DNA from 4 places in the Pseudomonas sp. FP603 genome. Region 1 is predicted to be linked to each of the others. Evidence: predicted binding sites of a transcription regulator. Region 1 holds the regulator's gene; each other region holds the start of a gene.
What was found. The regulator FliA, encoded in region 1, starts transcription of late flagellar genes. The targets are predictions, from matches to a motif close to CTAAAGTTTNNNNNNNNNNNGCCGNTAA.
Positions count from the first base shown of each region.

Region 2: PSH65_RS00930 (methyl-accepting chemotaxis protein) is a predicted target of FliA. The motif match lies at 5,120-5,147, and genes of this name have one in related genera.
Region 3: PSH65_RS28120 (methyl-accepting chemotaxis protein) is a predicted target of FliA. The motif match lies at 4,242-4,269, and genes of this name have one in related genera.
Region 4: flgM (flagellar biosynthesis anti-sigma factor FlgM) is a predicted target of FliA. The motif match lies at 3,162-3,189, and genes of this name have one in related genera.

Region 1 covers NZ_CP117431.1:5,055,423-5,062,900, reverse strand. Annotated here, with positions in the region: gene flhA (flagellar biosynthesis protein FlhA) at 1-630, shown strand, start outside; gene flhF (flagellar biosynthesis protein FlhF) at 642-1,970, shown strand; gene fleN (flagellar synthesis regulator FleN) at 2,087-2,917, shown strand; gene fliA (RNA polymerase sigma factor FliA) at 2,914-3,654, shown strand; gene PSH65_RS23360 (chemotaxis response regulator CheY) at 3,822-4,193, shown strand; gene PSH65_RS23355 (protein phosphatase CheZ) at 4,216-5,004, shown strand; gene PSH65_RS23350 (chemotaxis protein CheA) at 5,042-7,285, shown strand; gene PSH65_RS23345 (chemotaxis response regulator protein-glutamate methylesterase) at 7,335-7,478, shown strand, end outside.
Region 2 covers NZ_CP117431.1:205,124-212,601, forward strand. Annotated here, with positions in the region: gene PSH65_RS00915 (exodeoxyribonuclease III) at 98-877, opposite strand; gene pyrE (orotate phosphoribosyltransferase) at 960-1,604, shown strand; gene PSH65_RS00925 (transposase) at 1,911-2,840, shown strand; gene PSH65_RS00930 (methyl-accepting chemotaxis protein) at 3,036-5,012, opposite strand; gene PSH65_RS00935 (LysR substrate-binding domain-containing protein) at 5,198-6,118, opposite strand; gene PSH65_RS00940 (NorM family multidrug efflux MATE transporter) at 6,276-7,478, shown strand, end outside.
Region 3 covers NZ_CP117431.1:6,069,438-6,076,915, forward strand. Annotated here, with positions in the region: gene PSH65_RS28095 (DUF6124 family protein) at 1-72, shown strand, start outside; gene PSH65_RS28100 (helix-turn-helix transcriptional regulator) at 458-706, opposite strand; gene PSH65_RS28105 (glycosyltransferase family 39 protein) at 1,141-2,580, shown strand; gene PSH65_RS28110 (phosphatase PAP2 family protein) at 2,531-3,394, opposite strand; gene PSH65_RS28115 (histidine phosphatase family protein) at 3,426-4,097, opposite strand; gene PSH65_RS28120 (methyl-accepting chemotaxis protein) at 4,358-6,277, shown strand; gene PSH65_RS28125 (glyoxalase superfamily protein) at 6,385-6,753, opposite strand; gene PSH65_RS28130 (amidohydrolase family protein) at 6,921-7,478, opposite strand, start outside.
Region 4 covers NZ_CP117431.1:5,213,173-5,220,650, reverse strand. Annotated here, with positions in the region: gene PSH65_RS24130 (MFS transporter) at 3-1,385, shown strand; gene PSH65_RS24125 (flagellar brake protein) at 1,448-2,194, opposite strand; gene PSH65_RS24120 (flagella synthesis protein FlgN) at 2,283-2,750, opposite strand; gene flgM (flagellar biosynthesis anti-sigma factor FlgM) at 2,799-3,125, opposite strand; gene flgA (flagellar basal body P-ring formation chaperone FlgA) at 3,302-4,063, opposite strand; gene PSH65_RS24105 (chemotaxis protein CheV) at 4,145-5,077, shown strand; gene cheR (protein-glutamate O-methyltransferase CheR) at 5,124-5,951, shown strand; gene flgB (flagellar basal body rod protein FlgB) at 6,251-6,658, shown strand; gene flgC (flagellar basal body rod protein FlgC) at 6,662-7,105, shown strand; gene flgD (flagellar hook assembly protein FlgD) at 7,121-7,478, shown strand, end outside.

The DNA.
Region 1 (7,478 bases):
TTGAACCAGATTTTGTACAAGCACTCCAGCGAGCTGATTGGCCACGAAGAAGTCCAGCAACTCATGCAATTGCTGGCCAAAAGCTCACCGAAACTGGCCGAAGAGCTGGTGCCGGGGGTGGTTTCGCTGTCGCAGCTGCTCAAGGTCTTGCAGGCATTGCTGGCTGAACAGGTGCCGGTACGGGACATTCGCAGCATCGCCGAAGCCATCGCGAACAACGCCGCCAAGAGTCAAGATACTGCCGCTTTGGTGGCCGCGGTGCGCGTCGGCGTATCCCGTGCAATCGTTCAAAGCATTGTAGGCACTGAGTCGGAGCTGCCTGTGATCACCTTGGAGCCAAGGTTGGAACAAATATTGCTCAATAGTCTTCAGAAGGCAGGACAAGGCTCGGAAGAGGGCGTTCTGCTGGAGCCAAGCATGGCAGAGAAACTGCAACGTTCGTTGATCGAAGCGGCGCAGCGTCAGGAAATGCAAGGTCAACCGGTGATTCTGCTGGTGGCCGGTCCGGTTCGCGCGATGCTCTCGCGATTCGGCCGACTGGCAGTCCCGGGTTTGCATGTGTTGGCTTACCAGGAAATCCCTGACAACAAGCAAGTGACCATCGTTGCGACAGTAGGGCCCAACGGCTGAGGTAGTGGTTTATGCAAGTTAAGCGTTTTTTCGCCGCCGATATGCGTCAGGCCATGAAACTGGTTCGTGATGAGCTGGGCGCCGATGCCGCCATTATTGGCAACCGCCGGATCGCCGGCGGTGTCGAGCTGACGGCTGCCCTGGATTACAAACTGTCGGCGTTGGCCCCGCGTGTTCCGAACATGGAACTCGAGGACGAGCTGCGCAAGACCCAGTCGCGAATCGTCACCGCCCAGGCTGAACTGAGCCTGCGTGGCGATGGCGAGAGCGACAAGAGCACCAATCGCCAGTTGTTCGCCGGCCTGCCGTTGACCGCCGCCGAACCGCTGGTCGAACCGACCTACGCCGAACCTCGTCGTGCAGCCCCGGTCCCTGCGCCAGTCTCCGGTGGCGTCGACCCGCGTGCATTCGATTCGATGCGTTTCGAGCTCAACAGCCTGCGTGAGCTGATGGAAGTTCAACTCGGCTCGCTGGCCTGGAATCAGCTGCAAGGCAGTCGTCCGGCTCAGGCCAACCTCTGGCGTCGCCTGCAACGCATCGGCCTGTCCGGCCCGTTGTCGCGCGATCTGCTGGCGCTGATTACCGATATTGAAGAACCCCGCCAGGCCTGGCGCATGTTGCTCGCGCACCTGGCGCGGATGATCGCGACTCCGGAAGTCGAGCCGCTGGAAGAGGGCGGCGTGATTGCAATGGTCGGCCCGGCCGGCATGGGCAAGACCACCACGCTGGCCAAGCTTGCCGCTCGTTACGTGCTCAAGTACGGCGCGCAGAACATCGCGCTGGTGAGCATGGACAGCTATCGCATCGGTGCTCAGGAACAGCTCAAGACTCTGGGCCGCATCCTCAACGTGTCGGTCACCCATGTCGATCCGGGCCAATCCCTGGTCCAGGCGTTGGAGCCCTTGCTGCGCAAACGCGTGGTGCTGATCGATACCGCCGGCCTGCAGGCCAGCGATCCGGCACTGCGCATGCAGCTCGAAAGCCTGGCCGGACGTGGCATCAAATCAAAAAATTATCTGGTCTTGGCAACCACTAGCCAGAAACAGGTTCTAACCGCCGCTTACCACAGTTACAAACGTTGCGGCCTTGCCGGCTGCATCCTGACTAAACTGGATGAAACGGCAAGCTTGGGCGAGGTGTTGAGCCTGGCCATCAGTCATGAACTGCCGGTGGCTTACCTGACCGATGGCCCGCGGATCCCGGATGATTTGCATCTGCCGCGTCGTCATCAGTTGGTCAGTCGCGCCGTTAGCGTGCAAATGCAGGAAGAACCCAGCGAAGAAGCCATGGCTGATATGTTCGCTGATATTTACCACAGCCCGACCAAGCAGGTTGGCTGAGGTATTAATGAACATTTTTTGTACCTACATCGATGGTCTGCCATGCATTGTTCAGTCGCTGAACGCGCAGCCAGTAATGTGGCCTCCGTCTATGCAAGACAAGGTAAAGAAATAACATGGGCAGCATGCATCCCGTACAGGTGATCGCGGTGACCGGCGGCAAAGGTGGCGTCGGGAAGACTAACGTGTCAGTGAACTTGTCCCTGGCTCTAGCTGAGCTCGGCCGGCGCGTCATGCTGTTGGACGCCGATCTGGGGCTGGCGAACGTCGACGTCCTGCTAGGACTGACACCCAAACGTACCCTGGCCGACGTGATCGAAGGCCGCTGCGAGCTGCGCGACGTGCTGTTGCAAGGGCCCGGCGGTATCCGCATCGTCCCGGCCGCGTCCGGCACCCAGAGCATGGTTCATCTGAGCCCGGCCCAACATGCCGGCCTGATCCAGGCCTTCAGCGATATCGGCGACAACCTCGACGTATTGGTGATCGACACCGCTGCGGGCATTGGTGACTCGGTAGTCAGTTTCGTCCGCGCCGCGCAGGAAGTCTTGCTGGTGGTGTGCGACGAGCCGACCTCGATCACCGACGCCTACGCGCTGATCAAACTGCTGAACCGCGACTACGGCATGAACCGTTTCCGCGTTCTGGCCAACATGGCGCAGAGCCCGCAGGAAGGCCGCAATCTGTTTGCCAAGTTGACCAAGGTCACGGATCGCTTCCTCGACGTCGCCTTACAATACGTCGGTGCGGTGCCTTACGACGAAAGCGTGCGCAAGGCTGTGCAGAAGCAGCGCGCCGTCTATGAAGCCTTTCCCCGTTCCAAGTGCGCCCTGGCGTTCAAGGCCATTGCGCAGAAGGTCGATACCTGGCCGCTGCCGGCCAACCCGCGTGGGCACCTGGAGTTTTTCGTCGAGCGCCTCGTGCAACAGACCGCAGGACCCGTCCTATGACAGCCAGTGGCTACAACCTCTACAAGAAGTCGGCACGTGACGCGCAGTACGAGCTGATCGAGCGTTACGCGCCACTGGTCAAACGCATTGCCTACCACTTGCTGGCGCGTTTGCCGGCCAGCGTCCAGGTCGAAGACCTGATCCAGGCCGGGATGATCGGCCTGCTTGAAGTATCAACCAAATACGACGCCAGCAAAGGCGCGAGTTTCGAGACGTACGCGGGCATTCGAATCCGCGGCGCGATGCTCGATGAAGTGCGCAAGGGGGACTGGGCGCCACGTTCGGTTCACCGCAATACCCGCATGGTCAGCGACGCGATTCGCTCGATTGAAGCTAAAACCGGCCGTGACGCTAAAGATCACGAAGTTGCGGCCGAACTCCAATTGAGTCTCGACGATTATTACGGGATTTTGAACGACACCTTGGGCAGCCGGTTATTCAGTTTCGACGATCTGTTGCAGGACGGCGAACACGAAGGGCTGCATGAGGATGGCGCCAGTGCTCATCTCGAGCCGTCACGCGATCTGGAAGATGAACGCTTCCAGGCGGCGCTGGCGGACGCGATTGCCAATTTGCCGGAGCGTGAGCGACTGGTGTTGGCGCTGTACTACGACGAAGAGTTGAATCTCAAGGAAATCGGCGAGGTCCTGGGGGTCAGCGAATCGCGGGTCAGCCAGTTACACAGCCAGTGCGCGGCCCGTTTGCGGGGGCGTTTGGGGGAGTGGCGAGCGCGCTGAAGGCAGTGTGGGGACACTGCGAATGGAGCTGGTGTGGTGTTGAACTGCGCCGGTCTCGATCTGTTGTGCTCCAGACAGTCATTGAGTGCTTTGCCGGATTGATTGAAATGGCGCGTCCAGGTGCTGGGCGCGTTTAAGACTGCTTGGAGGTCGAATTGGACAAGAACATGAAAATCCTCATCGTTGATGACTTCTCAACGATGCGGCGGATCATAAAAAACCTGTTGCGTGACCTTGGGTTCACCAACACGGTCGAGGCTGATGATGGCATCACTGCCATTCCGGTTCTCAACAGCGGGAGCATCGACTTTCTGGTAACGGACTGGAACATGCCTGGCATGACCGGTATCGATCTGCTGCGTCACGTGCGCGCCGATGAAAAGCTCAAGCACCTGCCGGTGCTGATGGTGACCGCTGAAGCCAAGCGCGAGCAAATCATCGAAGCGGCCCAGGCCGGTGTTAACGGCTATGTGGTCAAACCCTTCACAGCCCAGGCGTTGAAAGAAAAAATCGAGAAGATTTTCGAACGCATCGGTTGATGTACTGCGCCACGGGGGAGCTATGGAGCATAAAGAATCTTCACAGGGCGATTTCGAGTCGACCCTGAAAAAACACGCGGTCGAACTGGTCGATAGCCTTGAAAAAGGCAGGTTCGGCGACGCTGTGCAACTGATCCATGAGCTCAACCAGACCCGTGACCGCGGCCTGTACCAGGAAGTTGGCAAGCTCACCCGCGAGCTGCATAGCGCGATCGTCAATTTCCAGATTGACCCGCACATGCCGCAAGCCGAGGAAGTGTCTCAGATCACGGATGCCACCGAGCGCCTGGGTTATGTGGTCAAGCTGACCGAGGCCGCGGCCAACCGCACCATGGACCTGGTGGAAAACGCCACGCCGCTGATCAACAGCCTGAGCGACGAAGCTCAGGCACTGAGCACGGATTGGGGACGGTTCATGCGTCGCGAAGTCGGGGCTGAAGAGTTCCGCGAACTGGCCCGGCGGGTCGACGGTTTCCTGACACGCAGCAGCGAAGACAACCGCGTCGTGTCGAGCAACCTCAACGACATTCTGCTGGCCCAGGATTACCAGGACCTCACCGGTCAGGTGATCAAGCGCGTGACCCAATTGGTCACCGAAGTTGAAAGCAATCTGCTCAAGCTCGTGCTCATGGCCAGTCAGGTAGACCGCTTTGCGGGTATCGAACATGACCGTGAAGCGATGCTGGCTGAAAAAGATCCACAAAAACATCTCTCGCAGGGTGAAGGTCCGCAGATTCATGCCGATAAAAGAGAAGATGTTGTGTCCGGTCAGGACGATGTGGACGATTTGCTATCCAGTCTTGGATTTTAGTTTTCTGGGTTTTTAGACCTGTAGGAGCACCCCCTTAATGAGCTTCGGCGCCGATGAAGAGATCCTTCAGGATTTCCTGGTTGAGGCCGGCGAGATTCTAGAGCAACTATCCGAACAGCTGGTCGAGCTGGAAAGCCGACCGGATGATGCGGACTTGCTCAATGCAATTTTTCGCGGTTTTCACACTGTAAAAGGGGGCGCCGGCTTCCTCCAGCTCAACGAGCTGGTGGAGTGCTGTCACATCGCCGAGAACGTGTTCGACATCCTGCGCAAGGGTGAACGACGCGTCGACTCGGAACTGATGGACGTGGTTCTCGAAGCACTGGACGCGGTGAACAGCATGTTCAGCGAAGTCCGCGAGCGCAGCCCGATCACGGCTGCCACGCCTGAATTGCTGGCTGCTCTTGCCCGTCTGGCCGAGCCGCAAACTGCCGACGAAGCGGCGCCTGTTGCTGAAGCGGTGCAAGAGCCTGCCGCTGAAAGCGATTCAGGCGACATTACCGATAACGAATTCGAACAACTGCTGGACTCGCTGAACGCCGTCAAGGCCCAGGCCGAAGCTCCCGCGGTTGCTCCGCTGCCTGCCACCGATGCGGCTGCCAGCGACGAAATCACCGATGCCGAGTTCGAGTCGTTGCTCGATCAATTGCACGGCAAAGGCCAGTTCGCCGCCGATGCCGTGGTCGCAGCGCCTACCACACCGGCTGCCCCGAAAGCGGCAGGCGACAGCTCCGACATCACCGACGACGAGTTCGAGGCACTGCTCGATCAGTTGCACGGCAAAGGCAACTTTGCCGTCGATGCATTGGAGTCGGCGATTGCTTCGGCTCCGACCCCGGCTGCGCCAACCGCTAAAGCGGCCGGCGACGATCTGATCTCCGATCATGAGTTCGAATCGCTGCTCGACGAATTGCATGGCAAAGGCAAGTTCACCGAGGTTGGCACTGGCGCAGTGATTTCTGCTCCTGTCGCCAAGGCGCCAGCACCGGCTGCGAAACCTGTGGCCAAAGCGCCCGAGCCAAAAGTCGAATCGGCGAAACCGGCCGCCGCTGCTGCACCGGCTCCTGCCCGTGCCCCGGCCGCGCCGCCACCAGAAAAACCGGCCAGCGAAGCCGAGACCACCGTGCGGGTCGATACCGCGCGTCTCGACGAAATCATGAACATGGTCGGCGAGTTGGTACTGGTGCGTAACCGTCTGGTCCGTCTGGGCCTCAACAGCGGTGATGAAGCCATGTCCAAGGCCGTGTCGAACCTCGACGTGGTCACGGCCGACCTGCAGACCGCGGTCATGAAGACTCGGATGCAACCGATCAAGAAAGTCTTCGGGCGCTTCCCGCGTCTGGTTCGCGACCTGGCTCGCCAGCTCAAGAAAGAGATCAACCTGGAGTTGGTCGGCGAAGAAACCGACCTCGACAAGAACCTCGTCGAGGCCCTGGCCGACCCGCTGGTCCACTTGGTGCGCAACTCGGTCGACCACGGTATCGAAGAGCCGGCTGATCGCGAAGCGATGGGCAAGCCCCGCAGCGGCAAGGTGATCCTGTCCGCTGAACAGGAAGGCGACCACATCCTGCTGTCCATCTCCGATGACGGCAAGGGTATGGACGCCGATGTTCTGCGCGGTATCGCCGTGAAGAAAGGCCTGATGGACAAGGATGCGGCGGACCGTCTCAGCGAGTCCGATTGCTTCAACCTGATCTTCGCTCCGGGTTTCTCGACCAAGACCGAGATTTCCGACGTGTCCGGTCGTGGCGTGGGCATGGACGTGGTGAAAACCAAGATCGCCCAGCTCAACGGCACCATCAATATCTACTCGACCAAGGGCAAAGGCTCGAAGATCGTCATCAAGGTCCCGTTGACCCTGGCGATCATGCCGACGCTGATGGTCATGCTCGGCAACCAGGCGTTCGCGTTCCCGCTGGTGAACGTCAACGAGATCTTCCACCTCGACCTGTCACGCACCAACGTGGTGGACGGCCAGGAAGTGGTGATCGTGCGGGACAAGGCGCTGCCTCTGTTCTACCTCAAACGCTGGCTGGTCAGCTCCGCCGCTCACGAAGAGCAGCGCGAGGGCCATGTGGTGATCCTTTCGGTGGGCACCCAGCGGATCGGCTTCGTCGTCGATCAGTTGGTGGGCCAGGAAGAAGTGGTCATCAAGCCATTGGGCAAAATGCTTCAGGGAACCCCGGGCATGTCCGGCGCCACCATCACCGGTGACGGCCGCATTGCGCTGATTCTCGATGTTCCGAGCATGCTCAAGCGTTACGCCGCACGGCGTATTTGATTCTGGGGGAGCGGGGCGACTGAGCCTCGCCCCGTCTAACGGAGTGTTTATGGCAGTCAAAGTCCTGGTGGTGGACGATTCGGGGTTTTTCCGCCGCCGCGTCTCGGAAATTCTTTCAGCGGATTCGAATATCCAGGTCGTCGGTACGGCGACCAACGGCAAAGAGGCGATTGATCAGGCACTGGCCCTCAAG
Region 2 (7,478 bases), 2.0 Mb from region 1:
TGCTCATCGCGGGCAAGCCCGCTCCCACAGAAAGTAAATCATCACCCACAAAAAAGCCGACAGTGATGTCGGCTTTTTTGCATCTGCGAAAACACGCTTAGATCGTCAGCGTCCAGTCGTAGTCCACGATCAGCGGCGCATGCTGCGAGAATCGTGGCTGACGCGGCAGGCGTGCGCTGCGTACGAAGCGGCGCAGGCCTGGGGTCAGCAACTGGTAGTCGAAACGCCAGCCCAGGTTGAGCATTTCGGCCTGTTCGTTGTCCGGCCACCAGCTGTACTGGTCGCCTTCACGGCTGACTTCGCGCAGGGCATCGACATAACCCATGTTGCCGACAATCTCGTCCATCCAGGCACGTTCAGGCGCCAGGAAGCCCGGGGATTGCTGGCTGTCGCGCCAGTTCTTGATATCCAGCTTCTGTTGCGCCACGTACAGCGAGCCACAATAAATGTACTCGCGACGTTTGCGCCGCTGTTTATCCAGATAACGGCCGAAATCGTCCATTAGCTTGAACTTCTGGTTCAAGTCTTCATCGCCGTTCTGCCCCGAAGGGAGCAGCAAGGTCGCGATGCTGACCTTGTCGAAATCGGCTTGCAGGTAACGCCCGTAGCGGTCGGCCGTCTCGAAGCCGAGACCGCTGATGACTGCCTTCGGTTGCAACCGCGAGTACAAAGCCACGCCACCTTGGGCGGGAACTTCAGCTTCGCAGGCATAAAGGAAGTAGCCATCCAGTTGGAAGGCTGGATCGTCCAGTTCAAAGGCGGAGGCGCGGGTGTCCTGCAGGCAGATGACGTCGGCATTCTGTGCTTGCAGCCAACTGAGCAAACCACGCTCGACTGCAGCCTGAATCCCATTGACGTTCACACTGATGATCCGCATAAGTGGCCCCAAAAATCGCGTGCGGGTATGATACACGGCGTCTACCTAATTAGCTAAATCCGTGGTATTTGGGGTTTTTTTCATGCAAGCGTATCAGCGCGACTTCATTCGTTTTGCCATTGATCGTGGCGTTTTGCGCTTCGGTGAGTTCACCCTGAAGTCCGGGCGCACCAGTCCTTACTTCTTCAATGCCGGCCTGTTCAACTCGGGTTCTGCCCTGGCGCAGCTGGGGCGTTTCTACGCGGCGGCCATCGTCGAGAGCGGTATTTCGTTCGACGTACTGTTCGGCCCGGCTTACAAAGGCATCCCGTTGGCGGCGACTACCGCCGTGGCGCTGGCCGAACATCATGGTCGTGATCTGCCTTGGTGCTTCAACCGTAAGGAAGCCAAGGCCCACGGCGAAGGCGGCAGTCTGGTCGGCGCGCCATTGACCGGCGACGTGCTGATCATCGACGACGTGATCACCGCAGGCACGGCGATCCGCGAGGTGATGCAGATCATCGCTTCCCAGGAGGGCGCCAAGGCCGCGGGCGTGTTGATCGCCCTGAACCGTCAGGAGCGTGGCAACGGCGAATTGTCGGCCATCCAGGAAGTGGAGCGTGACTTCGGCATCCCGGTGATCAGCATCGTTTCGTTGAATCAGGTGCTCGAGTTCCTGGCGGATGATCCGCAGCTCAAGCAGCATTTGCCTGCCGTAGAAGCGTACCGCGCCCAGTTCGGCGTCTGACGCCAATTCCCTGTGGGAGCGGGCTTGCTCGCGAAGGCGGCGACACAATCAGCATTGATGTCGCCTGATACACCGCTTTCGCGAGCAAGCCCGCTTGTGTCTTGCGCAGGACTTAGACTGAAGATGAGAGCGGTGAGTGGCAAGCTGAACGCCCGGAGTGCTAGCAGCACGTGTGGGAGCCCATGCTGCCATTCACCTCTCCACTCTGGTTATTGAGCCCGAACAGTTGAACGAGCCGACCTCGAACATTACAAGCGTGGAGCCCAACCAGAGCGCTCTCATTTATGAGTGTAAGAGGGTTTAGCCATGTTTTCCTGCGCAGGCATTGATGTTTCCAAAGACAGTCTGGAAGTCTGGATTAATTCGCAAGGCATTGGTGCGAGTTTTCCGAACAGCGCCAGTGGTTTCCCGGTGCTGATTGATTGGTTAAAAGGCTTCGAAGTCACCCGCGTGTTACTGGAAGCCACCGGTGGCTACGAGCGGGGGCCCATGAAGGTGCTTCAAAGGGGCGGCTTTGACGTCTTACGAATCAATCCTCGTCGGGCGAAAGATTTTGCCAAGGCAATGGGTTATCGCGCTAAAACAGACGCGATAGATGCGCGGCTTCTCGCCGAATTTGCAACGATTATAAAGGACGCCGATAGCCGTATCACCAGCGCCGAACAGGACAATTTGCGTGCGCTGGTACAGCAACGCGAAAACTTTGTTCAGCAGCAAAGTGACGACAGGCGGCGTATCAAAACGGCTTCTGTCGACTCGATAAAACCCTTGTTGCAAAGCCATATCGACTATTTAGATCAGGCAATAAAGTCGATAGAACAGCTGATCTGCCAAAGCGCCAAAGACCTGGACAGTGAAAAAATTGCCCGCTTGCGCTCGGTTAAGGGACTAGGGCTCGTGACCGCAGCCAGCATCATGGCCTACCTGCCTGAGCTGGGAGAGGTTGGACGGCACGAGATCGCAGCACTGGCAGGGATCGCCCCTTACAACGACGACAGCGGCAACCACGAAGGGCCTCGTCATATAAGCGGTGGCCGATTTGCCGTGCGACGTGCGATGTACATGGCCAGTTGGGCTGTGATTTTGCGACAACCCGAGTTCAAAGCCCGATATGACGCGCTTCGCCTGAGAGGTAAATGCGCGAAAGTGGCGCTGATCGCCTGCATGCGGGTGTTGTTGATAAGGCTGAACGCGATGATCCGTGACCAAACTGAGTGGAGAGAGCAGGCAGCCTAAACAGACTGCTTGCTCATTTGGGAAATCACATGGTTTGAGACTGTGGAAGTTCGGCTGCCCTTTGATCAAACTTCAAAATAAAAGACATCAAGACAGTTGCTCCCACATTTAATCTCGGGTGTTCACACATAACTGTGTTCACCGCAGATCTACTGTGGGAGCGGGCTTGCTCGCGAAGGCGATTTCGGCAACGCCTCAGCGAAACCGATCAACCTCCTGCCGCAAATCCGCCGCCAGCTTCTCCAGCTCTTTGGCAGTCACAGCCAGGTTCGACACCACTTCGCGCTGCTCACTGTTCGCCAAAGCAATGCTTTGCAGATTGCTGCTGAGCAAGGTCGCGGTGCTGCTTTGCTCTTGGGTCGCGGTGGTGATCGCCGCGAATTGCTGACCAGCCGAGCGGCTTTGTTCATCGATCCGCGCCAGCGCCGAAGCGACGTTGGCGTTGCGCGACAGGCCTTCCTGCATCAGCACGTTGCCCTGCTCCATGGTGCTGATGGCGTTGCCGGTTTCCTGCTGGATGCTTTGGATCATCCCGGAAATTTCGTCGGTGGCTTGGCGAGTACGTGAGGCCAGGTTGCGCACCTCATCGGCCACCACCGCAAACCCACGCCCCTGCTCACCGGCGCGGGCGGCTTCGATGGCGGCGTTGAGCGCCAGCAGGTTGGTTTGCTCGGCGATCGCGGTAATCACCCCGACAATGCCGCCGATTTCCTGGGAGCGCTGCCCCAAGGTATTGATCACCGTTGCGGTGCTGTTCAGTGCACCGGCGATTTGCTCCAAGGACGAGGACGCTTCGTCCATCGACGTACGACCGATCTGGGTTTGCTGTGCGTTTTCCTGCGCCAGACGCTGGGTGTTGCCCATGTTGTCAGCGATGTTCAGCGAAGTAGCGCTGAATTCTTCCACGGCGCCGGCCATGCTGGTGATTTCGCCGGACTGCTGCTCCATCCCTTCATAGGCGCCACCAGACAAACCGGACAACGCCTGAGCCCGACTGTTGACCTCTCCCGAGGCTTTACGGATGTGCTCGACCATGGTCGACAGCGCCTGGCTCATCTGGTTGAAGGCACGGGCAAGTTGGCCGATTTCGTCATTGCTCGACACGTTCAGGCGAACACTCAAATCACCAGCGCCCAAGGCTTCGGCCTGGCGTACCAGGTCACCCAGTGGCGCCAGTTTGCTGCGCAGCAACCAGACCGCCGCACCGACTGCCAGCAACATCGCCAGCAGACTGCCGATCGCCAATTGAATGCCGACGCTCCAGGTCACGGCGCGGATTTCGGTTTTCGGCATGCTCGCCACCACCGACCACGGCCCGCCTTCGAACGGCACGGCAACACTGTAAAAGTCTTGCGACTTGTCGCTCCAGAACTCGCCTTTGCCCGGTGTCTTGGCCAGACCGACGATGCTCGGGGCCGCCTGATCCAGCGCTTGCACACCGGCAATCGGCACCAGCCATTTGCCTTGTTCATCCAGCAACGCCAGGGAGCCGGTCTGGCCGATGCGGAAGCGTTTGAGGTTGGCGAACTGCGCGTTCTGCGCGTCGGTGTAATCGAATCCTACGTACAGCACGGCAATGATCTTACCGCTGCTGTCGCGTACGGGGGTGTACTGCGACATGTAGAAGCGTTCGAAAAGCAACGCTCGACCCACGTAGCTCTGCCCCGCCATCAAACGGGCGTAAGCCGGGTTCGCGTGGTCGAGCTGAGTGCCGATGGCACGGCTGCCATCTTGTTTGCTGACATTCGTGCTGACCCGAATGAACTCCTCACCACTGCGCACGAACACGGTCGCGACGCCTGCGGTCATCTGCTTGAACTCGTCGACTTCCGCGAAGTTGTTGTTCAACACTTCACTGCCCAAGTGCAGGCCCGGTGTCTGCACACCCGCCACGGTCACCGGCTCATCCGGATGCACGCTCAAACCGGCGCTGAAGCGCTTCTCGAACAGGCCGGCCAGGCGCTGGGTGCTTTCACGCAAAGTGCCGTGAAAGGTGCTCAGCTGATCGGCAAGCAAGCGGGCCTCGCTGGCCAAGTGTTCTTCGCGAGTGGCGAGGTTGGCCGAGTCAAGCGAGCGCAACGCAAACACTGTACTGCCACTGATGACAATCGCCAGAATCACGGCAAGCGCAAGACCCAGCTGTGAAGCAATCCGAGCACGAGGTTGAGACATGACAGCTCCTGACCCAGTGGCCGGATCATTTTGATCGCATCGCACACTCGGCAAAATTTCTGATTGTGGGGAAAACATGGAACCTGCACGACGGTGCCATCAGCAGATTTTCGGCGGCAAAGCTGAATACTTGAGTAATTAACGGGGATATGGCTCAAGGCCGCCATTGCGGCGGCTCCATCGATTCAGCCCAGGCGTTCGACATCCGGTAATTCCATGGCCCGGACTTCGCCTTGCAGGAAATCGCTGAGCCGGCGCAAACGCTCACCGCCGGGGCGGGTTTTCGGCCAGACCAGGTAATAATGCTCACCACTGGCGACGGCCGTCGGCCACGGCAAACTCAGACGTCCCTGCGCAACGTCCTCCGCCACCATCAGCAAGTCGCCCATGGACACGCCGTAACCTCGGGCAGCGGCGATCATGCCCAGCTCCAGCGTGTCGAACACCTGCCCGCCCTTGAGCGAGACTTGATCGGTCAGGCCCATGCGCTCCAGCCAGTTGCGCCAGTCACGACGGTCCGGCGTCGGGTGCAGCAGCTCGGTGCTGGCCAGGCGCGTAACGTCCCACGGTTGGTCCTTCAGAAGATTCGGCGCGCCCACCGGAATCAGCTCTTCGGGGAACAGCAAAGTCGCCTCCCAGTCCGGTGGAAAATGCCCGTTGCTGAGGATGACGGCGCAGTCGAAGGGTTCGTGGTTGAAGTCCACCGTATCGATGTCCATCCAGGCGCTGGTCAGTTGCACCTCGTTCCCCGGCCGCAGGTGGCGAAAACGACTGAGCCGCGCCAACAGCCAACGCATGGTCAGGGTCGACGGGGCTTTCATGCGCAGGATGTCGTCCTCGGCGCGCAAGGTATTGCAGGCCCGCTCAAGGGCGGTGAAGCCTTCGCGAATGCCCGGCAGGATCAGCCGCGCCGATTCGGTCAGTTGCAGATTGCGCCCGCTGCGATGAAACAGCCGACAGGCGAAATGCTCTTCGAGCGTACGAATGTGCCGACTGACCGCACTTTGCGTGATCGACAGTTCTTCGGCGGCGCGGGTAAACGAGCTATGCCGCGCCGCCGCTTCGAATGCTCGAAGGGCATACAAGGGAGGAAGACGACGAGACATCAGGAAAGCTCCTATAACGCGATTGCACCAACTTATCAGAAACTCCACAGCATGAGTTTTAATCATGCCACCCATCCTTTTTATCCCTTTGTGAAAACCCCGCAGAGCGCCGAGAATCGACGCTTCCTGTTCTCTCTGACACTCGAGCGTGATGACCATGCAGCATCCAGCGCGTATTGAACTCTGGGCCATCCTGCGGCTGGCGGGGCCGTTGATAGCCTCGCAGTTGGCGCACATGTTGATGGTCCTCACCGACACGTTGATGATGGCGCGCCTGAGCCCCGAAGCACTGGCCGGCGGCGGTCTGGGCGCAGCGACGTATTCGTTCGTGTCGATTTTCTGCATCGGCGTGATCGCCGCCGTCGGCACCCTGGTGGCGATCCGTCAGGGCGCGGGCGATATCATTGGCGCGGCGCGGCTGACCCAGGCCGGGTTGTGGCTGGCCTGGTTGATGGCGCTGGTGGCGGGTTTGTTGCTGTGGAACCTGAAACCGGTGTTGCTGCTGTTCGGCCAGACCGAAACCAACGTCCTGGCTGCCGGCCAGTTTCTGTTGATCCTGCCGTTCGCCCTGCCCGGCTACCTGAGCTTCATGGCGCTGCGCGGCTTCACCAGCGCCATCGGCCGGGCGACGCCGGTGATGGTCATCAGCCTCGCCGGCACCGTGGCCAACTTCCTGCTCAACTATGCGTTGATCACCGGCCTGTTCGGTCTGCCGAAAATGGGCCTCGTGGGCATCGGTCTGGTCACGGCGATCGTGGCCAACCTCATGGCACTGGCGCTCGCGTTGCATATTCGTCGGCATCCGGCCTACGACGCCTATCCGTTGCGTCAGGGTCTGTCGCAGCCCAACCGTCAGTATTTGAAGGAATTGTGGCGCCTGGGCCTGCCGATTGGCGGGACCTATGCGGTGGAAGTCGGTCTGTTTGCCTTCGCCGCGCTGTGCATGGGCACCATGGGCAGTACGCAACTGGCGGCGCACCAGATCGCCCTGCAAATCGTCTCGGTGGCGTTCATGATTCCAGCAGGGCTTTCCTACGCAATCACCATGCGCATCGGCCAGCATTACGGCGCCGGGCAATTGCTCGATGCACGTCGGGCCGGACGGGTCGGGATCGCCTTCGGCGCTGCGTCGATGCTGGGGTTTGCCATGGTCTTCTGGCTGTTGCCGAATCAGTTGATCGGCTTGTTCCTGGACCACAACGACCCGGCGTTCCGCGAAGTCATCAACCTGGCCGTGAGCTTGCTGGCGGTGGCGGCGTGGTTCGAGCTGTTCGACGGCACGCAAACCATCGCCATGGGCTGCATCCGCGGGCTCAAGGATGCCAAGACCACGTTCCTGGTGGGTTTGGGTTGCTACTGG
Region 3 (7,478 bases), 1.0 Mb from region 1:
GTCAACCGAGCGCGGGACAACCTCGATCCGAACGCGTCGGTGGCCGTAGGCGAGCCTCCCGTCCTTCACTGAAGGATCGCGCTCGTTGATTGAGCGACGGCTACAGACGCAGATTTCGGCGTAGAAAAGCAAAATGGGCGACCTCATTGAGGTCGCCCATTTTTGTTGATGCCGTCGTTGCTACTTCTTGAAGCCCAAGTCCTGAATGCCCTCATCGCCGCTCAACGTAGTTCGGGATGGAGCGCACATCGATGTTAATGCGCTATGCCGGCAGGTCTTTGTTGCTACCCAAAAGTCAGTGCAAATGGCGCCGCCGCTTTTTGGATGGCACTGACTACATGAGGGGGCTGTTGGGCAACGCATCTTCATCGTAGCGGTAAATGAAATCCTCAGAGCTGGTGAGGATTCGGCCGCTGCTCCCCTCGGGGGTACTGACTTTGAGCGAGGTCATTTTCATTTAGAACAGCTCACCAAGTTCTTCCAGAGTCGGCATGGCTGCCGGAATGACAGCAAGTTCGCAATCCAGAGCACCTAACACCCGCGCATAAGCACTCATGCTCACGGAAAGAGAGCCCTTCTCTACTGCGATGACTTTCTGCCGAGTCAGCCCGGCGAGTTCGGCAAGATTTGCTTGCGTCAGGCCACGATTCATACGCTTTTCGCGTATTTGCTTACCTAAGCGGCAGATCAACAAAGAATAATCCATGTTCCGTTACCGTGACATTTACATTCAAATGTACCGTATGCATAACATTAATACGACTCTAGAGTATTTCACTCACTCAGAGGCCGATTGGCGGCGGATCCATTCACCTTAAACATGAGGTACCGGACACGCCGGAGGGCAGTCATCCACATGAATTTTTCTTCACCCCACCGCCTCTCTCCAACCTGTACATTCCTCTCGCTCATTCAAGAAACTACGGTTTGCCCGCCCTCCCGCGGGCTTTTTTTTTGTCTGTCGTTTTGTTAGCGGTGATCTCAAGTGACCGGCGCACGGGCGCGGGTGCCTCAGCGGTACAAACACGAATCCTGCTCCGCACACCGCGCCAGATAACAATGCAAGGCCGTTCACGATTCGTTCAACATTCCCCCCCTATGCTCAAGCTTCCCGGTCCCCTGCTCGGTAGCCAGAAACTCATGTCACGTCCCGCCTCGTCGCTGTTTCTGCTCGCCGTTCTGCTGTTTTTCTTCGCGTTGGGCAATCACCAGTTACAAGGCTCCACGGAGGCCCGGGTTGCCGGGATTGCCATGCAGATGCATCTGGATAACGACTGGGTGACGCCTCGTTTGTTCGGCGAACCGTTTCTTGAAAAGCCGCCCTTGAGTTTGTGGCTCGATGCCGGGGCGATTCGCGCATTTGGCGGTACGCCTTGGGCGGTGCGGCTGGCGTCGGCGTTTGCCGGGCTCTTCAGCGTGATGCTGCTGTACGCGATGCTGCGACGGTTCGGCCGGCCCGAGGCAGTTGCGTGGACGGCGGGGATACTGCTGGCGACCATGGCCAGCTACTGGAGCAATGTGCGCGGCGTCGGTGAAGACGCGTTGCTGGCCCTTGGTGTGACCATGGCGCTCTTGGCGTTCTTTCAGGGGCAACGGCACTCGTCCGTTGGCAACGCGTTACTGTTTGCTTCAGGGATCGCCATCGCGACCTTGAGCAAGGGCGTACTGGGGCTGGCGATGCCGGGTGTGGTGATCTTCGCGTACCTGTCGGCCGAAACCGTGATGGACAAACGCCTGAAACTTTCGGACTGGCTGCGCCCCGGTCTGTTGACGCTGCTGGGGCTGGTGCCGTTGATGATCTGGCTCGCGCTGCTGTATCAACGCGGTGGGGCGCATGCCGTGGGGGAAGTGTTGCTGACCAACAGCGTCGGGCGCTTCAGCGGTTCCTTCGTCGAGGCCGGGCATTACGAACCGTTCTACTACTATCTGGCCAAGCTGCCGGAGGCCTTCCTGCCCTGGAATATTCTGGTGTACCTGGGGTTGTGGCATTTTCGCAAAAGCCTGATGGCCAATCGTTACCTGTTGTTCTTCACGGTGTGGCTGCTGGCGCAGTTCGTCATGCTGACCCTGGCGTCGAGCAAGCGCACGGTGTACCTGATGTCCATGACGCCTGCGGCGGCGGTGATCGCTGCAGAGTATGCGAACGTGCTGTTCGAACGACTCAAGGCCCACATCGAAGCCCCGACCTGGCTGGGAGTCATTGCCCGGCACCGTCGCGGTGTTGTCATGAGCGTACTGACCGTGGTGATCGGCAGTTACCCCGCCGCGGCTCAATGGGCATTGCCTCACGCCGATCGCAAACTGTCCTTCCTGCCGCTAACGGAGCAGATTCAGACGTTGCGGGCCAGCGGGCAACAGGTCGCGTTGTTTCAGGCCAACGAACGGGTGGGCGGCGCCAGCGTTTTCTATACCCAACGCGTGCTCGAGGGCCTGGATACCGAGGCGCAATTGCATGAGTTTCTGCGCGCTTCATCTTCCAATGTGGCGCTCATGGCCGGGGCACATGAACCCGCCGCGCCCTTGAAAGTGCTCAAGACCATGAAGGTGGGACGTCAGGCTTACTACTTTGTAACCCTGTAAACGGCTCAACAACAGGTGACGCAACCTTCTGCAGTACAGGCAGCTCCAGCCGCGCCCGCCCATAAAACGCCAACGCCGTCAGCAAACATGCCAGCCATACAAAGATTCCGGCCCAGAAGGTGTGGGACATGTAGTGCCACCCCTGTAGAACCCGCGTTGTGCCATAAACGAAACCGAGCAGCAGCGAGCCGTGCATCAGCGCTTTGGAATACCGCCAGCGATAGCGGCGCGCCACGAAGTACAGCGCGAGCATGGTGAAGCCGCCCGACGCATGTCCACCCGGCCAGCAACGACCGTCGCCGGCGACTTTCAGCAAATCGAAATTCTGGTACCACTCCTTGTGTTCGATTTTTCCGGCGTACTGAGTCGTTTCGACCGGGCAATACACACTGGTGTGGCCTTTGAGGTAGTGGATAACGCCAGTGCTGATGGAGAACGCGAACACCACATAGAGGAAGTCCCGACGGTGTTTACTGGCGAACCGAAGCACCGGTGCGATTTTGATTTTTTCCAGAAGTGCGATGATCTTCGAATGTTTTTCAGCCTTCAGACGCGGCCAGAGAAACGACAGCAAAGCGCCGATCATCGCGACCTCACCGGTCCAGTTCGGAATGATCCGCGCCCATTTATGGGTGATTTTCTCGAACAGATGAACATGCTGTAACGGAAACACCTGTGTGGCCGGATCATAAAAAAGATCGCTGAAGGCGATGTCGATTCTAGTCAGGTCAAACAGCAGGAACACCACGACCGCGCAGGCCAGCGGAATACCAAAGTTCACCCAGTAAAAGCGGTAACGGGAAGAAGTCAGCATCGTACGTCCTGATCCAGAGGGATGATGAAACTCACTCGGTGGTTACCGAACGCCAGTCCGAAGCCTCGATGAAACCGAGCATGTGTGGCGGCTGAGACTTTTTGGCGGAGATAAACAGCGAGGCGCCGTAACCAAGGGTCGCGGTCGGTAACTTGAGGTCTTTTTCCAGTTGCGCCATGCATTCGCTGTGGGTCACCAGAATCAGGTTGCGTCCGGCCTTTTTGTGCGCCAAGGCATCGCGCAGCATGCTGCCTCTGCAGTGGACCAACCAGTCTTCGTCGACGCCGACCTTGTTGAACATGTAACCGGCGGTTTGCGCCGTGCGCATCACCGGGCTGTTGTAGATGTCGGCCCGATCCAGGCCCAAACGCTCGAACTGCGCACCAACACTCACTGCCACGCTACGGGAGCGATCGGTGATGCCGTCATTGCCGCTCAGGCAGGCAGCCGTGGAGTGATCGCAGCGCTCGACGTGGCGCACCAGCACAATCATGTCGCCCTTGGCCCAACCGGTCGCCAACGCGCGAGCACCCGCCACGTTGCCATGGGCCAGGTCAGGGACGGCGGCGGGTCGCAACAGCCAAACCGTTAGCGGGATAACCAACAAGGCAGATGCCAGCACGACTGCGGCATTTCGATAACGGGCTAAACGGCTCAGATCGATCGAGCGTTTTATCCCGAACAGACTCAGTCTCAATTCCACATCAGGCCGCCTCGCTGGCATGCACCACTGTCATTCGTTGTCGCGAGGGTAAAGAGGCGCGCGTCGGTAGCCGGTGAAACCCATGTGAAAAAAAGCTTAAAACCCGCCTAAAAATCTTGTTACAGAATCCACCCAACAAAATCCTTTCAGCTCTCGCGATTACTGCCGATACAGACCTGCTAACCCTTTGCTGGCTCTTAAAACAACAATCTTCCAGCCAACCGACGATCAAGAAGCACAACGTTCCTGGAGGAATATTGATGAATAGCTGGTTCGGTAATATCAGCGTGAACCTGAAACTGGGCCTGGGATTCGGCCTGGTCCTGGCACTGACCTGCGTCCTCGCCCTGACCGGCTGGACGAGCCTGGGCGGGTTGATTGACCGCAGCAACTGGATGAGCGACATCACCGCGCTCAACGCTGGCCTGACCAAGCTGCGCGTGGTTCGCCTGCAATACATGCTGACCAACGGCGACGAAACCGCCGCACAGAATGTGCAGACAACCCTCGACGGCTTCATCGCTCAGCAACAAGCGTTGCTGTCGAGCTTCAAGAGCCCGGAAAACGTCAAGCTGCTCAAAGAGCAGAGCGCGACCATCAGCGCTTACCAGATATCCCTGAACAAAATGCGCAGCGCCTACCGCACCGGTAACAGCGCCCGCGACGCCATGGGCGCCAATGCTGAAACCGCCAGCAAGTTGATTGAAGCGATCAGTACCCGCGTGCAGCAAATGCCCCTGAGCGACCAACGCTTCGAACAGTTCCAGGCCATCACCGCGGCCAAGGAAGCGTTCATCCTGGCTCGCTACGAAGTGCGTGGCTACACCGCCAGCACCAACGCCGAGACCGAGCAAAAAGCCGTCGCCCAACTGGACACGGCCATCGCCAGCCTGAAACAACTCAGCGTGTATTTCGCCGAGACCCAGCAAGATGCTCTGAGCCAGCTGGAAACCGCGCTGAGCAACTACCGCAGCGCCTTGCAAGCGTATAAAGCCGCCAACACCGATGCGGTGCAGGCACGCAAGGAAATGACTGAGCAGGGCGCCACCATCGTGAGCCTGAGCGATCAGCTGTATCAGATACAGCTCGACCGCCGCGACGCCGAAAGCGCCCAAGCCCGCACGCTGCAATTGATCAGCACCTTGCTGGCGTTGCTGGTGGGCGTCATTGCCGCCGTGATCATTACCCGTCAGATCACCGGCCCGTTGCGCGATACCCTGGCCGTGGTCGAGCGCATCGCCAGCGGCGATCTGTCCCAGGACGTCAAAGTCACTCGCCGCGACGAACTCGGCGTGTTGCAGCAAGGCATCGCACGCATGGGCGTGACCTTGCGAGATTTGATCAGCGGTATCCGCGATGGCGTCACCCAGATCGCCAGCGCCGCCGAAGAACTGTCAGCCGTGACCGAGCAAACCAGCGCCGGGGTCAACAGCCAGAAGATAGAGACCGATCAGGTGGCCACCGCCATGCACGAGATGACTGCCACGGTGCAGGAAGTCGCGCGCAACGCTGAAGAAGCATCCCAGGCCGCAGCCGCCGCGGATGGCGAAGCGCGAGAAGGCGATAAAGTCGTCAACGAAGCCATTGCCCAGATCGAGCGCCTGGCCAGCGAAGTGGCGCGCTCCACTGAAGCCATGAGCGTACTACAGCAGGAAAGCGACAAGATCGGCAGCGTCATGGACGTAATCAAGGCCGTGGCCGAGCAGACCAACCTGCTGGCCCTCAACGCCGCCATCGAAGCGGCCCGTGCCGGTGAAGCCGGTCGTGGTTTTGCCGTGGTGGCCGACGAAGTTCGCGGCCTGGCCCAGCGCACGCAGAAATCCACCGAAGAAATCGAAGGCCTGGTGGCCGGCCTGCAGAACGGCACGCAACAAGTGTCGGCCGTGATGAACAACAGCCGCGCCCTGACCGACAGCAGCGTGGCGCTGACTCGCAAGGCCGGCGTGTCACTGGAAAACATCACCCGCACCGTGTCGAATATCCAGTCGATGAACCAGCAGATCGCTGCCGCCGCCGAGCAACAAAGCGCCGTGGCCGAAGAGATCAGCCGCAGCATCATCAACGTACGCGACGTGTCCGAACAGACCGCCGCCGCCAGCGACGAGACCGCGGCGTCCAGTGTCGAACTGGCGCGATTGGGTAATCAGTTGCAGATGATGGTGAGTCACTTCCGGGTTTGACGTTAAGTCAGCGGTGAATGACAGATCCATTCGCGGGCAAGCCTCGCTCCTACAGGGATTGCACATTACCTGTGGGAGCGGGCTTGCCCGCGAAGGCGATCTAACGCTCAGACACTAATCGCATTGGTAAACACCAACCGATTCCCGAACGGATCACTGATGGTCATATCCTGGCTGCCCCACGGCATGGCCTGAATTTGCGGGCGGGCGAACTGGTACTCCTTGGCCAGCAATTGCTGCTGAAAAGTCTCCAGTTCATCGGTCTCAATCCGCAATGCCGAGCCCGGTGTGCTGTCGCCGTGGTGTTCGGACAGATGCAGCACGCATTCGCCACGGGATATCTGCAGGTACAGCGGGAAGTTTGTTTCGAAACGATGCTGCCAGTCGACCTTGAACCCCAGAAAGTCGACGTAGAACTCCAATGCCTTGGTCTCATCGAAAATCCGCAGGATCGGGGTGGTTTTGCCGAAGCTCATGGAGTTGCTCCCAGACTGAAAAGGCCCAGAGTGTAGCTGGGCTGGATGTCAGCGCTTCGGCCTGGTTGCGGGATTCTTTAATGTCGCAGTGCCATCATCGGACGTAAATCAAAAGATCGCAGCCTTCGTCAGCTCCTACAGGGGCTGCGATTTTTCAGCATCACCGATCACCGAAACCCTTCACGCAAATCCCCTTCCCGCGCCAGAAACCGTCCCTCTCTTCTCCCGTTCGCCTGACCTTCGCTGTAACTCAAAACACCATTTATCCACACCCCATCAATCCCTTCCGCCGCCCGTTGCGGATCGTTGAAGTCCGCCACATCGCGAATCGTCGCAGGATCGAACAGCACCAGATCCGCCCAATACCCTTCGCGAATCTCGCCGCGGTCCTTCAAACCGAATCGCGCCGCCGATAGCCCGGTCATTTTGTGTACGGCGGTGTGCAGCGGAAACAGTCCCACGTCGCGACTGAAATGTCCGAGCACCCGCGGGAAAGCACCCCACAACCGTGGATGAGGAAACGGGTCTTCCGGCAAGCCGTCGGAGCCGACCATCGACAGCGGGTGCGCGAGGATTCTTCGTACATCGGCCTCGTCCATGCCGTAATACACCGCTCCGGCCGGTTGCAATCGGCGAGCGGCCTCGAGTAACGGCACGTCCCACTCGGCGGCGATGTCGATCAAATCCCGGCCACCCATTTGCGGATGCGGCGTGGACCAGGTGAT
Region 4 (7,478 bases), 160 kb from region 1:
CGATGCGCCAAATCTTGAAATCTTTTCGGGGGCTTTATTTTGCCTCGCTGATGATGTTGATCGGCTCGGGCCTGTTGAGTACTTACCTTGCCCTGCGCCTGGCGGCCGATAACGTCGACAGCCTGTGGGTCGGTGCGTTGATGGCAGCCAACTATTTCGGCCTGGTGCTGGGCGGCAAGATCGGCCACCGGCTGATTGCCCGGGTCGGGCATATTCGAGCCTATTCAGCCTGCGCCGGGATCGTCGGCGCGGCGGTGCTCGGCCACGGCCTGGTCGACTGGCTGCCCGCGTGGCTATTCCTGCGGGTGATCGTTGGCCTGGGCATGATGTGCCAGTACATGGTGATCGAAAGCTGGCTCAATGAGCAGGCAGAAGCCAAGCAACGTGGCGTGGTGTTCAGCGGCTACATGATCGCCTCGTACCTGGGGTTGGTGTTGGGGCAGCTGATTCTGGTCATGCACCCTGGCCTGGGCTTGGAACTGCTGATGCTGGTCGCACTGTGTTTCGCGTTGTGTCTGGTGCCAGTGGCCCTGACGCGGCGGATTCACCCGGCGCCGTTGCACCCGGCGCCGATGGAGCCACGGTTCTTCATCAAGCGCGTGCCGCAGTCACTGAGTACGGTGTTGGGGTCGGGTTTGATCGTCGGTTCGTTCTACGGTCTGGCGCCGCTGTATGCCTCGCAGCAAGGGTTGTCCACCGAACAGGTCGGTCTGTTCATGGGTAGCTGCATTTTTGCAGGCCTGGTGGTGCAATGGCCGTTGGGTTGGCTGTCGGACCGCTATGACCGGGCGCTGTTGATCCGCTGTTTCGCGTTTAGCCTGGCACTGGCTGCGTTACCGCTGGCGATCATGCAGCAGGTGCCACTGGAGGTGCTGTTCATCGCCGGGTTCCTCTGCTCGTTGGTGCAGTTCTGTCTGTACCCATTGGCGGTGGCGTTCTCCAACGACCACGTCGAGGGTGATCGCCGGGTGTCGCTGACGGCGATGCTGTTGGTGACCTACGGTGTCGGCGCGAGTATCGGGCCGCTGGTGGCCGGGGTGCTGATGAAGCTGTTCGGCAGTCAGATGCTCTATGCCTTCTTCAGCTTCTTCGCCTTGGTGCTGGTGTGGCGAATCCGCCCGAAAGCGGTCACCAACCTGCATCAGGTGGACGATGCTCCGCTGCATCACGTGGCCATGCCGGACAGCATGTCGAGTTCACCGCTGGTCGCTTGTCTTGACCCGCGAGTCGATGAGCAAGTGGTGCAGGATCAGATGCAGAATCCGGTCAATCCGGAGGCTGATTTCAATCCGGATGCCGAGCCGGAAACCGAAGCTGAAACAGATTCGGAATCAGAAGACCCTGATGCAGCTCGCGAGCAAAGCTTTACCGAAGCGCGGCCTTGATCAAGGCATAAAAAACGGGCAGTCACCGCAAGGGACTGCCCGTTTTTTATTGGCGGGGTCTATCAGAAATCGTCTTTATCGAAGCGCCGCGCTTCGCGCTGAAGTTGATAGACGAACCGCTCGACCTGCCGTTGCACCAGGCCGCTCATGTTATGAAAACGCACGCCGGCGAAGGTGGTGTTGATCTTTTCTTCGAAGTGCAGGTAACGCAGTTCGACCGGTGCCGTCATGCTGCCGAAGGGCAGGGCGGCGACAAAACGGTCGTAGACCTGGCCCAGTTGCAGCCTGGCAGTGATGTCGCCCTCGAAGCGCAACTTGCAGCCGGTGGCGGAGATGTCCAGTAGTTTGCCACAGACGGGCGACTTGAGTTTGTCACCCCCCAGTTCGACGTTAACCAGTTGTGCCAGCTTCAGCGCGGCGCGAAAAGCATTGCGGCGCTGGTGGTAAACCACCTCATCGGGCAGCGCGCCACGGTAGCAGCGGCCATCGCCGGATTCGTCGATGGTCAGCGGGCCATTGCTTTCCCAGGCGATGCGTACACCGTCGTGGAAACCTTCGACCTTGAACGGTTCGCCGGCCAGCAGAAAGCGCTCGCCGTCGCGCGGGATCATTTCGTCGAGGGCGATCATGTTGCTGTCACGGTCGATGTCCACCAGATAACTCTGGAAGCGCTGGCTGCGCTCGTGGAACGTGATGATCAGCGGGTCATGGCTGTCTTGCAGCTGACGCAGATTGCCGGAGATTTCCAGGGGCGTGGTGAGCACCTTGGGTGGCTGCGGAGCATCTTCCGCGCTTAAGGCATTGAACACGGGGCATCAATCTCCAGGCAAATATGACTACTGGCTAGCATTCTGCCAGCATGTTTCGCGTCTTGATAGGGCGTGCTCATTGAAAGGCTCAAGCCTGACTGAGCGGGCGTGGCTTGGCGAGCTTGGAGGTTGATCCGCGGGCATCGTAGAGCGCTGGCGGCTCGCCGCCGGTGAGGATTTTCAGCTGATTGGCCGTGGCGGCCTGCTGCACCAGAATCGACTGGCCATTGTTAACGTTGGCGGCCTGGCACTGGGCCAGGAGGTCGGTCAGCACGTCGCTCTGTGCCAGCAACTGATTGCCAATGCTCGAATGGCTGGCAAGTTGCTCCAGGCCTTGGCGATTGGTCGGCAGGTTGAGGCTGGCGAGGATTTCACTGCGCTTACGGCCATGCTGTTCGAGCAAAATGATCAATGCCTGTTTCTGCGCCAGAATCTCTTCAAGCAGTGGCATGTCGCGACCGTGCAGCGCGAGGGACTCGGTTTGCAGCAGCTCCAGCAGGTGTTGCGCCGGGGCAAAGTCGTCGATGATCAGTTGCAGTAAATTAGTGTCGTGCATGGCTGGCCTTGGGTTTTAAGCGTCCAAAAGCCTGGCGCGGGCCGTGGCCTAACGCTGGGCTTCGAAGTTGAGCAGTTTGCTGGCTACACGGTTGCTGTCGACTTTATAGCTGCCATCGGCAATCGCTGCTTTCAACTCGGCCACGCGGGCGTTGTCGACGGCAGGCTGATCGCGCAGCTTGTCAGTGACCTTTTGCAACTGTTGAGCCTCATTGCTGAGGTGTACCGATTCCCCGCTTTGGGTGGCACTGGCCTGTTCGGCCGGGGTATTCAGCGGCGCGGATTGACCGGCTTCGGCGGTTTCCTTGGCTGCGCTGGTACGTGTACTGCCCGTAAGTGACGAGGAGCTGTTTAAACGATTGAAATCGATGACCATGACAAAAAACCTCTGGGTATTTGGACGCTTGCCATGTTTTCGGCTCTCCCCCGGAAAACTTTAGGCCCATTTATCAATGAGCTTGCATGCGCCAGCACGTCCTGCATGCGGCACAGTTTAGGGAACAGGCGAGTGGCGCGCCATATCTTCACGAACAGAGATCCCTGCATGGCCGCTCACATAGAAACTTCCACCTGGCCCGGCGCGGTGACTTGCGCCTTGATGACCCGCTGGGAGTTAAGGTTTTTCACCCGAATCTGTTCGCTCATGCCGCCGTTGGACAGCGCTTCACCCGGCATACGTACACTGAGCGTACCACTGCGGGCGGTAATCACCACCTGATCACCCTTGCGAATGACTTCCGCCTGTTCGAGGTGCACCAGGGTAATGACCTGATCGGCGACCATTGGTCGGGTAAGTTTTTGCCCGATCGCCTGATCGACGGAGGTCAGAAAACCCTGATTTATCAGGCTGATATCGCGCTCGCGCAGGGTCACGTCCTGAGGCTCGATAATCCCTGTGCGTTTGAGGGGGCGGGTGGTGGTCACGATGTCGCGAAACAGCCGTACCTGGGCGGGTACGAAGACTGTCCAGGGGGAGGCGCCGTCGCAGCGAACCTTGACCGTGACCCGGCCCAAAGGCCTCGCGGGGCTCTCGAGGGTGGCTGTCAATTCCTTGTCGCACATAGGCATGCGCAGGCGCTGATCGAGCTGGTTGACCTCGATTTCGTAGCGTCCTTGCGTTTGACTGGTGGCCAGATAGTCTTCTACGGTGAATTCAAGAAAGCCCTGAGTGACGCCGATAAGCATGTCAGGCAAGGTAACCGCGTCAGCAAGGGCAGGGCTGCCAGCGTTGAACAGGCAAACGGCCGACATCGCACAGAGTAATCTGCGAGAGGTTGATGTCAGGTGTCGGAAAAATGTCGGTTCTGTGTTCATAAGAGTTAAAAAGCAAGCGCCGTGCCGTTTAGTGAAGAATGTGCGTCGCAACACACTTAGCGTTGGTGTAGGAGTCTGGGCATGGCTGGTGTAATGGATTCGGTGAACCAGCGCACGCAACTGGTAGGGCAGAATCGCCTTGAGCTGTTGTTGTTCCGTCTCGACGGCCAGCAGCTGTATGGGATCAACGTGTTCAAGGTTCGTGAGGTGCTGCAATGCCCCAAGCTGACCCTGATGCCCAAGTCCAGTCCTGTCGTGTGCGGTGTGGCGAATATTCGGGGGGCGACCATTCCGATTCTGGATCTGGCGATGGCGACCGGTTCCGGAGCGCTGAAAGATCAAAGCAATCCCTTCGTGATCATCACGGAGTACAACACCAAGACCCAGGGTTTCCTGGTTCGGTCGGTGGAGCGCATCGTCAACATGAACTGGGAGGAGATTCATCCGCCACCCAAGGGCACCGGGCGCGATCACTACCTGACGGCTGTGACTCGGGTCGACAATCAGTTAGTCGAAATCATCGACGTCGAGAAGGTGCTGGCGGAAGTGGCACCGACACCGGAGGCGATTTCGGTGGGCGTGGTGGATATCGAGACTCAGCACAAGGCGTTGTCCTTGCGCGTGCTGACGGTCGATGACTCATCGGTGGCGCGAAAGCAGGTGACCCGTTGCCTGCAAACGATCGGCGTCGAAGTGGTGGCGTTGAACGACGGCCGGCAAGCGCTGGATTACCTGCGCAAATTGGTCGACGAAGGCAAGAAGCCGGAAGACGAGTTCCTGATGATGATCTCCGACATCGAGATGCCGGAGATGGACGGGTACACCCTGACGGCCGAGATCCGCAACGACCCGCGCATGCAAAAGCTGCATATCATCCTGCATACTTCGTTGTCGGGTGTGTTCAATCAGGCGATGGTCAAGAAGGTCGGTGCCGATGACTTCCTGGCCAAATTCCGTCCTGATGACCTGGCATCCCGGGTAGTCGACCGGATCAAAGCAGCAGATAACAGCTAGGGGCCTTCTGCCCCTGGCGGTCAACACGATTTAAGAGGCGGCATCTTTGTCTACGGGTAATTTGGATTTCGAACAGTTCCGGGTATTCCTGGAAAAAGCCTGTGGCATTTTGCTCGGTGAAAACAAGCAATACCTGGTCTCGAGCCGTCTCAACAAACTGATGGAACAGCAGGGCATCAAATCGCTGGGTGAGCTGGTTCAGCGCATCCAGACCCAGCCGCGCAGCGGTTTGCGCGAGATGGTGGTGGATGCAATGACCACCAACGAAACCTTGTGGTTTCGTGACACCTATCCGTTTGAAGTCTTGAAGAACAAGGTCTTGCCCGAAGCGATCAAGGCGGCCCCCGGCCAGCGCCTGCGGATCTGGTCGGCAGCGTGTTCGTCGGGCCAGGAACCGTATTCGCTGTCGATGTCCATCGATGAGTTCGAGCGGGTCAACATGGGCCAGTTGAAGATGGGCGTGCAGATCGTTGCCACGGACCTGTCCGGCACCATGCTGACCAACTGCAAGACCGGCGAATACGACAGCCTGGCCATCGGCCGCGGTCTGTCGCCCGAGCGTCTTCAGCGTTACTTCGACCCCAAAGGGCCGGGGCGCTGGGCCATCAAGGCGCCGATCAAGAGTCGGGTGGAATTTCGCTCGTTCAACCTGCTGGACAGCTACGCGAGCCTGGGCAAGTTCGACATCGTGTTCTGCCGCAACGTGCTGATCTACTTCTCCGCCGAGGTGAAGAAAGACATCCTGTTGCGCATTCACAGCACGCTGAAGCCGGGTGGTTATCTGTTCCTTGGCGCGTCCGAAGCGCTGAACGGTTTGCCGGATCACTACCAGATGGTCCAGTGCAGCCCGGGGATCATTTACAAGGCGAAGTGATTCGTTGGCGGCATACAAAAAAACGGGAGTCCTCAGGGAGCTCCCGTTTTTTTTGCCTGTTGATTCCTCAGCCTCCACCACCATCCCTGTGGGCTTGCCCGCTCCCACAGGGTAAATGTTGTTCTTTCGATTGCGAGAAGCGGCAGAAAAGCGGCAGGCGGCGGAAATCGGTTGCCGCTTTTCTGTCATTGCCGCCTTGCCACTGCCGGCAAAGCCCCGGTTTACGGGCTTTTTTGAATTGGCACGCCGCTTGCTATATCCATCGTACGAAAAATCAGGTCACCCGAAGGTTTCCCGACATGAGCATCAGCTTCGATAAAGCGCTCGGTATCCACGAACAAGCCCTGGGGTTCCGCGCTCAGCGTGCCGAAGTCCTGGCCAACAACATCGCCAACGCCGACACCCCGAACTACAAGGCTCGGGACCTGGACTTCTCGAAAGTGCTCGCCGAGCAGAACGAGAAAACCAAAAACGGCAAGTTCGCCTTGAACATGACCAACAGCCGTCACATCGAAGCTGAAGGCCTGGGCAATGGCGACGAGTCGCTGATGTATCGCACGCCGATGCAACCGTCGATCGATCAGAACACCGTGGACGCCCAGCTGGAACAGTCGAACTACGCGGAAAACGCGGTCAACTTCCAGGCCAGCTTCACCCTGCTCAACAGTAAATTCAAAGGGCTGGTGTCAGCCCTGCGCGGAGAGTAATCCATGTCTCTATCCAGTGTTTTCAACATTGCCGGTAGCGGCATGAGTGCCCAGACCACTCGCTTGAACACCGTGGCCTCGAACATCGCCAACGCCGAGACCGTCTCGTCGAGCATCGACCAGACTTACCGTGCCCGTCACCCGGTGTTCGCCACCATGTTCCAGGGCGGCCAGAGCGGCGGCAGCGATTCGCTGTTCCAGAACCAGGACGCTGCCGGTCAAGGCGTGCAAGTGCTGGGCGTGGTCGAAGACCAGAGCAACCTTGACGCGCGCTACGAGCCGAACCATCCGGCCGCCGATGCCAAGGGCTACGTCTACTACCCGAACGTCAACGTCGTCGAAGAAATGGCCGACATGATTTCCGCGAGCCGTTCGTTCCAGACCAACGCCGAAATGATGAACACCGCCAAAACCATGATGCAGAAGGTCCTGACCCTCGGTCAGTGATAAGGGGCGAGTCATATGAGCGTTATCAGCGATGTTCTGGCCAACTCTTCGGTCACGACCACTACCACCAAAGACAGCCTGACCACGGCCGCTACCGGCGGCCAGAAGCTGGGCAAGGACGCGTTCCTGCAACTGTTGGTGACTCAGCTGAAAAACCAGAACCCGCTCGATCCTCAGGACAACAGCGAGTTCGTGGCACAGCTGGCGCAGTTCAGTAGCCTGGAAGGTATTACCACGCTGAACGATACGGTCAGCGGCCTTGCCAGCAGCTACAGCTCCTCGCAAGCCTTGCAGGCTTCTTCGCTGGTGGGCCGTTCAGTCATCGCGCAGACCGACAAAACCATGGTCGACACCTCCAAGAGCCTCAACGGTA